DNA from 4 places in the Corallincola platygyrae genome. Region 1 is predicted to be linked to each of the others. Evidence: predicted binding sites of a transcription regulator. Region 1 holds the regulator's gene; each other region holds the start of a gene.
What was found. Region 1 encodes sigma-54, which starts transcription at its own class of promoters, with help from an activator protein. Its sites were predicted from a motif close to GTTGGCACGNNNNTNGNNT; they were not measured.
Positions count from the first base shown of each region.

Region 2: ABEA14_RS13945 (PEP-CTERM sorting domain-containing protein) is a predicted target of sigma-54. The motif match lies at 1,796-1,814, and genes of this name have one in related genera.
Region 3: ABEA14_RS01440 (PEP-CTERM sorting domain-containing protein) is a predicted target of sigma-54. The motif match lies at 1,993-2,011, and genes of this name have one in related genera.
Region 4: fliS (flagellar export chaperone FliS) is a predicted target of sigma-54. The motif match lies at 1,262-1,280, and genes of this name have one in related genera.

Region 1 is NZ_BAABLI010000029.1:7,172-10,256, reverse strand. It holds gene lptB (LPS export ABC transporter ATP-binding protein) at 1-236, shown strand, start outside; gene ABEA14_RS16675 (RNA polymerase factor sigma-54) at 327-1,832, shown strand; gene hpf (ribosome hibernation promoting factor) at 1,861-2,148, shown strand; gene ptsN (PTS IIA-like nitrogen regulatory protein PtsN) at 2,156-2,605, shown strand; gene rapZ (RNase adapter RapZ) at 2,629-3,085, shown strand, end outside.
Region 2 is NZ_BAABLI010000015.1:287,533-290,617, forward strand. It holds gene ABEA14_RS13935 (GNAT family N-acetyltransferase) at 1-36, opposite strand, end outside; gene ABEA14_RS13940 (aspartoacylase) at 23-916, opposite strand; gene ABEA14_RS13945 (PEP-CTERM sorting domain-containing protein) at 1,070-1,726, opposite strand; gene msrA (peptide-methionine (S)-S-oxide reductase MsrA) at 1,887-2,432, shown strand; gene ABEA14_RS13955 (DUF2780 domain-containing protein) at 2,518-2,982, opposite strand.
Region 3 is NZ_BAABLI010000004.1:157,282-160,366, forward strand. It holds gene ABEA14_RS01425 (DUF134 domain-containing protein) at 17-298, shown strand; gene ABEA14_RS01430 (NifB/NifX family molybdenum-iron cluster-binding protein) at 311-841, shown strand; gene ABEA14_RS01435 (PaaI family thioesterase) at 851-1,285, shown strand; gene ABEA14_RS01440 (PEP-CTERM sorting domain-containing protein) at 1,375-1,914, opposite strand; gene ABEA14_RS01445 (tetratricopeptide repeat-containing sulfotransferase family protein) at 2,139-3,085, opposite strand, start outside.
Region 4 is NZ_BAABLI010000004.1:354,086-357,170, reverse strand. It holds gene ABEA14_RS02235 (sigma-54 dependent transcriptional regulator) at 1-1,097, opposite strand, end outside; gene fliS (flagellar export chaperone FliS) at 1,381-1,800, shown strand; gene ABEA14_RS02225 (hypothetical protein) at 1,793-2,095, shown strand; gene pseB (UDP-N-acetylglucosamine 4,6-dehydratase (inverting)) at 2,124-3,085, shown strand, end outside.

The DNA of each region.
Region 1 (3,085 bases):
CTTTTGCAGGAGTAGATCCAATATCTGTAACCGATATCAAGAAAATCATTGAACACTTACGCGATCGAGGTCTTGGTGTCTTGATTACTGATCACAATGTGAGAGAGACTCTGGATGTATGTGAGTACGCTTACATCGTTAGCCACGGAGAGTTGATAGCCAAAGGCAAGCCGGAAGATGTATTATCGGATCAAAAGGTACGTGACGTGTATCTCGGCGAGCAATTCCAGCTATAGTTTAATTAACGGGTGACGCATTTTTTAGTCTCTCACTCGAACTCCACGTCCGTTGTAAGCAAGTGCGTTTTTTTATTGTCACGGAAGTAAATGAAACCGTCATTACAGTTACGTTTAGGCCAGCAACTTACCATGACGCCGCAATTGCAACAGGCAATTCGGCTGTTGCAATTATCGACTCTGGACCTCCAGCAGGAAGTTCAGGATGCGCTCGACAATAATCCGCTTCTGGAACAGACAGAACAAAGCGACGTAGCTGAGCAGCCTGTCAACGGCGAGGCTCAAGATCTTCCTCAAAAAGCTGAAACGGCATCAGCTGACAGCAACGATGGTTTCCAAGACGAACATGATGCTGCTGCGGTTGAAACGTCGGAAGCACTCAACAAAGAGCAGATATCTGACGAACTTCCAGTAGACAGCACCTGGGATGATCACCTCTCTGCAGCGCCAGTTTCCGGAGCCTCCTACGGCGACGATAGTGAGTTCAGCTATCAGGGCGAGACAACAGATTCACTGCAAAGCCACCTCGAGTGGCAGATGCAACTGACTCCATTCAGTGACGTAGACCGTGCAATCGCCACCGCCATCATTGATGCCATCGACGAATCCGGCTATCTGACTGTGTCAGCAGAAGACATTCTTACCGCGCTCGGACAAGATGAAGAAGCGGTTGAGCTGGATGAAGTTGAAGCTGTAATCAAACGTATTCAGTTGTTTGACCCGATCGGCGTTGGCGCTCGCTCACTGCAAGAGTGCCTGCTGGTGCAGGTCAACCAATTTGCAGAAGATACACCTTGGTTGAAAGAATGTAAGCAGGTTCTGGGCAATCATATCGAGCTACTCGCCAGCCGTGACTATCGCCAGTTGATGCGTAAAAGCAAGCTCAAGGAAGACCAGTTACGCGAAGTTCTCCGCTTGATCCAGTCACTTAATCCTCGCCCAGGCAGTGCGGTGATCAGTGGCGAAGAACAATACGTGATTCCAGACGTATCGGTGACCAAAAAAAGCGGTCGCTGGGTTGTAGAGCTCAACCCTGATGCCGTACCTAAACTCAAAGTAAATCAGCAATATGCTGCCATGAGCCGCACGGTGAAGAATTCAGCAGACAGCCAGTACATTCGCTCTCATCTGCAGGAAGCAAAATGGTTCATCAAGAGCCTGGAAAGCCGCAATGATACGCTGATGAAAGTGGCAAACTGCATTGTTCAGTTTCAACGGGATTTCTTTGAATACGGCGATGAAGCGATGAAGCCAATGGTGCTTAACGATATCGCTCAAGCGGTTGATATGCATGAATCAACCATATCCCGTGTGACCACACAAAAGTATATGCATACCCCCAGAGGTATCTTCGAGCTTAAATATTTCTTCTCCAGCCACGTCAGTACTGAAGGGGGTGGAGAATGCTCCTCAACAGCTATTCGAGCACTGATCAAGAAACTAGTGGCGGCTGAAATCCCCAGCAAGCCTTTGTCAGATAGCAAAATTGCTGACCTACTGGCAGACCAGGGAATTCAGGTAGCAAGACGAACGATCGCCAAGTATCGGGAGTCCTTGTCTATCCCACCGTCAAATCAGCGAAAGAGCTTGCTGTAAAAAGCTCACCAATAAAAGGATGAGGTCTATGCAAATCAATCTTACCGGCCATCATGTCGAAGTTACTGATTCACTCCGAAACTATGTGAATGAAAAGTTCACTAAGCTAGAGCGCCATTTCGACCACATCAATAACGTTTACGTTATCCTCAACGTTGAGAAGTTAACGCAAAAAGCAGAAGCAAAACTGCACCTAAATGGTGGTGAGATATTTGCTAACGCAGAGCATTCAGATATGTATGCCGCAATCGACGCGTTGGTCGATAAACTCGATCGACAAGTAATTAAACATAAAGAAAAGCTAAACGCGCACTAATTACACTATGGATATATCATCCATTCTCAGCCTGGACTGCACTCGAAGTGCAGTCCACGGTTCAAGCAAAAAACGAGTGCTTGAGATGGCCAGCGAACTGGCTGCCAAGCACCTGCCGGATCACGGCTGCAAAATGATCTTTGAAAGCATTCTGGATAGAGAGAAAAAGGGCAGTACAGGTATTGGAAATGGTATTGCTATTCCTCATGGGCGGATCTCAAATGCCAGTAAAGCTGTTGCAGTCTTGTTGCAGTGCGATGAGCCTATTGCCTTTGATGCCATCGACAATCAACCAGTAGACCTCATATTCGCGCTACTGGTCCCAGAACAGAGCTGCCAGGAACACCTGAAAACCCTGTCAGCAATTGCAGCAAAACTCTCAGACAAGCAAATTCTGAAGAAGTTAAGATGTGCAGATAACGATCAGGAACTCTACGAGATCATCACTCACCCATGAGCGACACGGACGTAGCGTCACCCATTAAACTTACTATTGTCAGCGGCCGATCAGGCTCTGGCAAAAGTGTCGCTTTACGTGTTCTGGAAGATCTTGGTTATTACTGTGTCGATAACCTTCCTGTAGAAATGCTACCGACATTGGTCACTCAGGTCAGTGAGCGCTATGGCGAGATAGCGGTCAGCATCGACGTTCGAAACCTGCCTGAAGAGCCGCATACGTTAGAAACCATTTTAGACATGCTGTGCCAACAGTATCGTTGCACTTTACTGTTTCTGGATGCAGACCAAAGCGCGCTGATAAAACGATTCAGCGAGACCCGCAGATTGCACCCTCTGTCTAAAAACGGAGGCTCTCTTGAGCAGGCAATTGCAGCTGAAGAGCGTCTGCTGGAACCTTTAATATCGCGAGCAGACCTGCAGATAGACAGCTCGTCCTTATCTATTCACCAATTGAGTGAGCTGGTCCGAGAGCGGATAT
Region 2 (3,085 bases), on a different contig from region 1:
AACTAAGATGTTTGCCTGGGAGTTACTCGTCGACATCTATCCTCACCTTTTCACACAGAGACATGGCCAGATTGTTGTCGTAGTAAGCGGCTTCATTAATAAATGCCGGATAGACCACTTTATCGCCCTGATAGGTGATCGTTTCACCCTCAAAGGTTTGGAACAGTGGGTCGCCAGGGTAGATTGGCTGGAAGTCATTGTCCTGAACATTACTATGAACCATACCCAGGCGTTCACCCGACTCATCCAAGGGCAGTGTAATGCTCTCCAGGTAACGGTAGCCTTCAACAGAAGCTGGCAGTTCAGGCAGAGCATCCTGATTGTAAAGCTCGATGAAGTCGAGAATATGATGTGTCAGCGCTTCGCTTTGCTCGAAGATATCCTGGCGTATCACTGATTGCGAAACTGGCCCTACTTCAACAATGACCCCCATGGTGCCAACTGTCGACAGCAGGTGATGTTGTGCTGCGGGCAGGTGGTCTTCGTCGCGGAAAATTACGGCCTCGGGCATTTTCATTTTCACATAGGCCGCCAGTTGGCGATAAATCTTACCTTCCTGGGTCAACAGTATGCATGGGCCCATGTTGCTGGTGGTGGTATGCAGGTCGATCAGGAAATCACACTTGGCGTCACCTTTTGGTCCCAGGGTCGCATCAATCACTTTCGCTCGAGACTGTTCGTATCCGGCCAAACTGGGATCATCAAGTTGAGCGCGGGTGAATTGTCGATTCAGATCCTGATCGCAATAGCGTTTGTTTTCGCCAAACGCACGGGGATTGGCCCAAAGCGTTGAGGTTTCGAAGCTGCTTCGCTTAATGGCTGAGGGCTCATGCTGCCACTTTTTCAGCAGATAGACACCGGTGAATTCATTGCCATGGGTGCCGCCGACAATGGCGACGTTTGCGATCTTTTCCAACCTTCCTCTCCTCAGCCTTCTTTTATCAACATTGGGATAAAGCGGAACAGCAGTCTAGCAAGCGTTAGGAATGTGTTGAAAGCGAAAAATAGCAGGCATAAAAAAACCGCGTTGAAACACGGTTTTTTACGAACGACTAAATCTTAAAAAGTGTTAAATTTTTCGACGGCTGCCAAATAGTCCTACCAGTCCGAGACCCAGCAGGGCAATTGGTAAAGGCTCTGGCACAGATACAAAGTTCATTGTAAATGCTAAGTCGCGATTCCATGCTGTCCAGCTATCTTGCGTCAAACGATCAAAATCGCTGCCGTTATTCATAAACACAAAGCTACCTTCGGTATACGTCTTACCATCTACATTTCCGAAGTACGCGGTACTCTGAACGCCGTCAAAAAGGTTAGAAGCTGAGAAAAAGGCAACGTACTCTCCAGCGTCAAGTGACAGCACACCAGTATCAATTGTGAACTGCTCGAAACCACCCAAACCTTGATTGTCTGTGGTTGTATAAGGGCTGGACATGAACAGGGCATCACCTGTAGCTTTCACTCCATCCCAAGCGTAAACGTACGCTTCAAAGTCAACGTAGCCTGGGTCGACTTTGTCACCAACAAAAAACGTAAAGTCTGTTAGACCTGCTGTTTGGCCTAAAGTGAAAGTCTGGCCATATGTGGCGGTGTTAGATTCGCCAAATGAACCGACACGGTAGCTTCCATTCCACGTCTCAGTTGTATCGATAACAAGAGCAGATGCCGCTGAGGTAGCGGTAAGTGCGACTAAGCCGAACAAGCCGCTGATAAGGGACAACTTCATGTATATACTCCTACGTATTCCGTATACGCAACTACAAAATTAGAAAACTATAAATAACTGTTAAAAATTAGGCAAAAGTTGTGCCTATATTATTTTTTCCTTAAAAAACAGCTGGTTGCTGTTTTTTATATCACTAATAGAAATATAGGTGTAAATTTTAATGACATTGGATAATAAAGAGCCAGCTTCTATAGCGACGCTGGCAGGCGGCTGCTTCTGGTGCTTGGAAGCCGTATTCAGTGAATTGAAAGGTGTGCAGCAAGTGACTTCAGGTTATTCCGGCGGGCATGTGGAACATCCCAGCTACAAAGCAGTTTGCACGGGTGACACTGGCCACGCGGAAGTTGTTCAGATTTTTTTTGATCCGCAAGTGATAAGTTATGAGACCTTGCTGGATATCTTTTTCACCATTCACGATCCCACCACATTAAATAGGCAGGGTGAAGATATCGGCACCCAATATCGTTCGGGCATCTTCTATCACGACAGCGTACAGAAAGCCGAAGCGGAGCAAGCGGTGGCGGCTCAGGCTAATGAGTGGGCAGAGCCGGTCGTTACAGAAATCGTGCCTCTGGAAGTGTTTTATCCAGCAGAAGACTACCATCAGCAGTACTTCTCTATGCATGGACATGAGCCCTATTGCTCGCTGGTGGTTGCGCCCAAAGTGGCCAAGTTCAAGCAGAAATTTGCAGCTTTATTGAAATAGATTGCAGAGTTATGCGGATTGGTATTAAAAAAGCCCCATAGCTATCAAGCTACGGGGCTTTTTGTTTAAGCAGAAAACGCCATTATCAGATAAGCGCAGATTTTAGCGATTCCATTAGCGCCTGGCCGCCTTCCGACTCGACAAAATCCAGTAGGATCTTGGAGTATTGTCCCACCATACCAGAGTCTAATCCCAAGCTGGAAAACGCCTGATTCAGTGCCACTGCGTTACTGGCAGCCTCTGAATCCCCCAGTAACCCGGAGGCCATAGACCCCAGGGTGTCTGCATCGCCACTCACCTGCGTAGGCGCTGCAGCCAACAAACTACTCATATCAGGTACCACGTCACCTAAGGCTGCAAAGTCTCCGCCGCTCATACCTTTTTGCGCTGTTGAAAGCAAAGCGCCTAATCCACCGCTGGCTTGGGTCGGAGAAACGCCAAGCTGCTGCGTCACCATATCAATTAACGGGTTTGCCGCCGCCTGAAGAGGCGTAAATACGAATAGCAGCGCTGTACATAACAGTGCACGGTTGAACATTTGCTTGAGCATAATAGCCCTCCATGGAAAGGTCAGATTAAGCCTAGTACAACCTGTGTTAAGCAGCGAACGTGAGCTAGTTATAAGACTTTTTATCCGTTTTTCGTTATAAACG
Region 3 (3,085 bases), on a different contig from region 1:
GTAAATGAGAGTAAAAATGCCTCGCCCAAAGCTTCCCCGTAAAGTCTGCTGTCGCCCCGCAAACAGTTGTTTTAAGCCCAACGGCATACCTATGTCTGAGCTGGTTCAGGTTGCGCTTGAGCCTGACGAACTTGAAGCGATGCGATTAGTGGATCTTGAGGGAATGCAGCAGATGCAGGCCGCTGAAGTGATGGGGGTTTCCCGTCAAACTTTGGCCAACATTGTTAAAAGTGCGCGTCATAAAGTAGCTGGTGCGCTGATTCATGGGCAGGCATTGATGATGGAAAAAAGCGACTAAAGGAGCAAAAAAATGATCATCGCAATTCCTATGGAAAACGACAAAATCGCCAATCATTTCACCAAAGCCAGTCAGTTTGGCTTCTTCAACCCTGAAGGCAAGTTGATTGGCAGCAAACTCAATCCTGCGGGCAATGTTGGCTGTCAGGGCAAAGGTAAGCTTGTACGTATGTTGAAAGAGCAGGGGGCAACACATTTGCTGGTGCGCCAAATTGGGCAACAGATGCTGGGGCGCTTACTGACAGAGTCGATGCAGGTGTTTAGCCTGGCCAATCGTCCGGGTGAGCTGGCCGAAGAGGTGGCCAAGCTGGCAAGTCATAATGAACTGAGCGCGGCAGAGCAGGGCAACCCATCGCCCAATCACAAAGGCTGTGGTTGTGACCAGCATAAACATCGGCACACACATGAGCACGTTAAGTGTGGTTGTGGCGGCAAGGATGGCCACGCTAAGTGTTCTGGCAGCGGTCATAACAAGTCGAATGCTGGACGGGGCAAAGGCCACGGTCATGGTTGTTGCCATGGCAACAACCATGACCCCAGATAGCGCTTAGATATGGGTCTTCCGTCATTGCCATCCTACGAACAGCTCAAGACGACACATCGACAGTGTATCGCTTGCGGCCAGCCTGCTGGGGAGCAGAAAGGGTTGGAGCTAGTGTTCAGGTCTTTTGATGAAGGCGTTGTAAGGGCAACATTTTATGCCTCTGAATCTCACCAGGGGTACCAGGGGCTGATGCATGGCGGCTTAGTTGCCACCCTGCTGGATGCGGCGATGACTCACTGTTTATTCTATGCAGGAGTGAAAGCGCTGACTGCTGAGTTGCAGGTGAGGTATCTGAGTCCGGTTGTGCTTCCCGTTGAGTTAACAGTGGAGGCAAGGCGAACTAAACAGCGGCGCGGTATTCACTGGCTGGAGGCCAAGGTCTATGGCGCCGATGTTACTTACGCGAATGCGTCCGCCAAGTTTGTGAGTGTGGCTGGGATGTAGGTCGTTAATCTGTCGAAGCTGGCCATTCCACCGATTTGTAAAAATAAAAAAAGCCGCATTAGCGGCTTTTTTTAACATAATAGGACGATTTAACGCATTACGCGACGAGCCGCCAGTCCAAATACTGCCAGACCCATAAGCAATAGCGCTGCCGGCGCAGGAACTGCTGCTGCAGGTTGGAAGCTCAGAGCGATCTGCTCTGTTGTAACAATGCCACTGCCCGTAGTAATAGCATCGGCACGATCGCTCACACCGGCGCGAAAAGACGCACCAAGACTTGCTTCAGAACCAAAAAACAGCGAAGCGGAAGTGACTGCAGGCGCTGCATTCACAACACCGAATGACAGGAAGTCAAAGTCGGTAATAGTGCCGTTAAGTACGGTCCAGCTGTTTCTGAACGGAGCGCCTACGTATTCACCGACACCATATCCGGCGCTGTTGCTGAATACTTCGATGCTGCTGGCTGCACCAGTACCTTCTGACAGGCCGCGTACAATACCGGTAATAGAACCACCGCCATTAAGTGCATTTTCAAAGCTGAATGTGAAATCAAGCAGGGCTGCCTGAGCATTTTGACATGCCATCAACAGAGCGATAGCAGAGATTACGCGAGTCATTAAACGACGCATCACAACTTCCTTATAGATGTTAAGACTGCATGTAGTTCGCCTGTTAAGGCAACTTCAGCACTAAATGTTAATTTAGCAAAGCAAAATCTATTCCATCCAATATTATCAATTGGTTAGTTTTGTCCTGGTTGAATAGTTGTAAGATAGTTCGACACTGTCAAGGTTAAAAAATAATCAGTTTTTCATTGTTAACCTAACTTTTTTCTGCTTACTGGCAAATCTACTTAAATGGTTAGTCCTGCTTCTTCAAGTAGTGCTTTGAGTGGCGCACACTCCTGTTCATAACGCTTCCAGCGGCCGATCGATTTGTTGTTCATCGGTTGGCGGACCTGCACGGCACTGGCTGTAGCAACGGGTGCGTCATTGAGGTGGAAATCGATGCAGCCTTGTTCAAAGGGCAGGCCACAGAATGCCAGTATCCGCTTTATTTGCTGCTCTGGTTCAGCCACGAGGGTCTCGTAATCAACACACAATAGCTTGTCACCTAACTTCTGTTCCCAGAACTTCATCAGGTCATCAAACATCAGGTAATACCGCCCGGTATCTTCCAGATCGTACGAATAGTTGTAGTAACTGAAATTCAGCGCGAATAGCTGGCGGAAGTTACTCAGGCAGGTATCCATCGGATTGCGCCGAAGGTAGATTAACTTGGCTTTGGGCAGTGCCTGATGAAGAAAGCCGAGGTAGAAAAAGTTGAGTGGCATTTTATCGGTGAAATGCCGGTGTCCGGTAGTTTGAGGGCAGGTGCTTTCTATATAGGCTTTGCCCAACGCAGGCATATCCAGTGTCATGCCTTTGGCAATGGTCTCTGGATCCAACACCTGACGCGAAGGCGTTTTTGCCATGCGTTTTAAAGCCACACCAAAGTTTTGCAACTCGCCAGCGGTAAATACCTGACTATGACTGGAGACAATGCGGTCAACCAGCGTCGTGCCCGATCTTGGCATGCCTGTCACAATAATGGGCTGGTCATCCTCGTGGCCCCTGCTGGCATCGAAAGTATGGTTGGCAAACGCGGCTTTCATGTTTTCAAACAGGGCTTTGTCCTGCTGCCACTGATAACCCAAACCTACTTTTTTCGCGGCATTACCCTTGGCTAGTGCGGCAAAGGCTTTGGGGTAGGCTTTTAACGCTTCATACTCTTTGAGCAGGGCATGTCCCAAATGTACCT
Region 4 (3,085 bases), on a different contig from region 1:
GGGTAGAGAATAACCAAACGTTCAACCAAGTTAGATAATTCTCGGACGTTACCCGACCATGGGTGCAACATCAAAGAGTCAATCGCCTTATCAGTAAATCGGATAGCAGCACTATGTTCTGCTTCCAGTCGAGATACCAATTCCTGCAGCAACAGAGGAATATCGTCCTGACGTTCACAAAGTGCGGGCATCTCGATAGGGAAAACATTCAGACGGTAGTATAGATCTTCACGGAAGCCGCCATCGCTGATCATGCCTTCGAGATTGCGATGCGTCGCTGCGACGATGCGTACATCGGCGGTTACCAACTTAGCGCTGCCAACACGTTCAAATACACGCTCCTGCAATACGCGTAGCAATTTAACCTGCATGTTCAGCGGCATATCACCGATTTCATCAAGAAACAGTGTGCCGCCCTGAGCCAATTCGAAGCGACCTTTGCGGCTGGTAATTGCGCCAGTAAAAGCGCCCTTCTCATGACCGAATAATTCACTTTCCAGCAGCTCGGCTGGAATAGCACCACAGTTGACGGGAACAAACGGGCCGTCACGACGGGCAGACAGGTAATGAATATTACGCGCCACCACCTCTTTACCCGTACCTGAGTCTCCCAATACCAGCACGTTGGCATCGGTAACGGAAACCTGTTCGATGAGCTGACGCACTTGCGCGATAGCGTCGCTTCGACCGACCAAGCTTCGGAATAGTTTGGTTTGACTGGCGGTTTGTGGCTTACCGCCGGGGCGCTTACGATGATAATCCTGACAGCGATGAATGACTTCCGTCATTTTGCTGTAACTAAAAGGCATTTCCAGAGAGCCCACCAGGTTTGGTAGCTCTACACCACCATCATCACCCAACAGGATATAGGGCTGGAGCGGATGGACAGAAGCAAGACGTTGAATGAACTCCAAAGGCTCTTCGTCTGCTATGTCCCCTATTATTACGGCGCGCCAGCTATCCTCACTGTTGATGAGCGCCAGGTTATCAGAGCCTGTGACCCTGCAACTTTCACCGATAAAGCCTAATAGAAGATCTAACTGCGCGCGGCGCTCATTATTATCATCAATGACGAGAACGTCAGATAATCCCTGCATAAGTGGAACCTTTTAACCCTCTGGGTATTGCGGAAAAATCCGCCATTTCCTTGACGCTGGAGAAACCGTCTTTTACTGAGGTCTTATATTAATATCGGCTTCTATTGTATTGAAAGAGCCTGATAGAGCAACATCGGAGTGGGAGCAAAGTCTCAGTTTAGATCGCTGGCACTCAATTTGCTTACACAAATGAGAGGCAGATCCGTCTGTGCGGATCTTTGACGCTGCTACTATGAACAGCAACTGCACACATGCGTAACAACGCAGAAGAAGGTAAACGAACATGGCAAGAACATCGATTCAGCAGTACCGACAAGGTACGGTGAGCTCGCTGACGGATGCGGACCCTCATACACAGGTATCAGCCATCATGGCGCATATTCTGGGTAATGTCGCCGCCGCCCGCGGAGCGATTGAGCGAAAAGACCATGAAGCAAAAGGGCTTAAAATCGGCAAGGCCATTGAGCTTATTAGTGTATTGCAGGCAAGCCTGGATATGGAGGTTGGCGGAGAGATATCCCGCAATCTCTACGATCTTTATGATTTCTGCATCTTTAAATTGGGCCAAGCTTCAGTCAACGGTGAGCTGGAAGCGATGGATGCAGTGACCGGTGTGATGAGAAACATCAAAGAGGGTTGGGACGGTATTCCGCAAGATGTCCGTGATGACCTGGCGAAAAAGAAGGCTGCGGAAAGTGAGTAAAGCCGAGCAGTCTGATTATGCAGTGCTTGTCGAGCAGGGAAGAAACCTGCAGCAGACACTGGATAAGCCACCCGAGCCAGATTTGGATTTAGCTAGCTTGGGCTTTGAGCAATGGTTAACGGCAGTGAATAATCACGCAAAAAACTGCCAGGACCGTTCAGAATTGGCCGAGCTCAACGCATTAGTACTTCAAATTAAACAAACCATTACCAGCAGACAGGACAAAACCAAAGAGTTGTTGCTCCGCTCCAAACGCGCTGGTAAAGGCAAAAATGCTTATCAGAATAATAGATAGATCGCCTTTAATAAGGTAAGGACTTCCCATGTTTGACGGTAAATCGATTCTCATCACTGGTGGTACGGGATCATTCGGTAAAAAGTACGTCAAGACCCTGCTTGAAAGGTACAGCCCCAAGAAAATCATTATCTACTCTCGAGACGAACTGAAGCAGTATGAGATGCAACAGGTCTTCAATGCCCCTTGCATGCGCTATTTTATCGGTGATGTTCGAGATAAAGAACGTCTAATCCGGGCGATGAACGGTGTTGATTACGTTATTCATGCTGCAGCACTTAAACAAGTGCCAGCCGCAGAATACAACCCGATGGAATGTATCAAAACTAATATCAATGGTGCCGAAAACGTCATCGATGCAGCCCTGGCCAACAACGTCGAAAAAGTGATTGCTCTGTCGACAGACAAAGCCGCCAACCCGGTCAACCTATACGGCGCAACTAAGCTGTGTTCCGACAAACTGTTTGTCGCTGCCAACAACATGTCAGGCGGACACAAGACCGGTTTTGCCGTAGTTCGCTATGGCAACGTCGTTGCGTCTCGTGGCTCAGTGGTGCCCTTCTTCCAGAAACTGATTGACGACGGTGCAAAAGAGTTACCAGTCACCCATGATGAAATGACACGATTCTGGATCACTCTTCAACAGGGCGTCGATTTTGTACTCAAGAACTTTGCTCGCATGTGTGGCGGAGAAATCTTTATTCCGAAGATCCCATCGGTGAAGATCGTCGACCTTGCTAAGGCGATGGCACCTGAGCTGAAAATCAACATTATTGGCATTCGCCCCGGCGAAAAGCTTCATGAAGTCATGTGCCCTGCAGACGATTCCTATCATACCTTCGAGTTTGAAGACCATTTTGTCATCGCACCTTCCATTCAGTTCAGCAGCCGTTCCAACAACTTTGGCATCAACGCCATTGGTGAAACTGCCAAGCTGGTGGAGCAAGGGTTTGAATATAACAGCCGTGATAACACCGACTTCCTAGATAT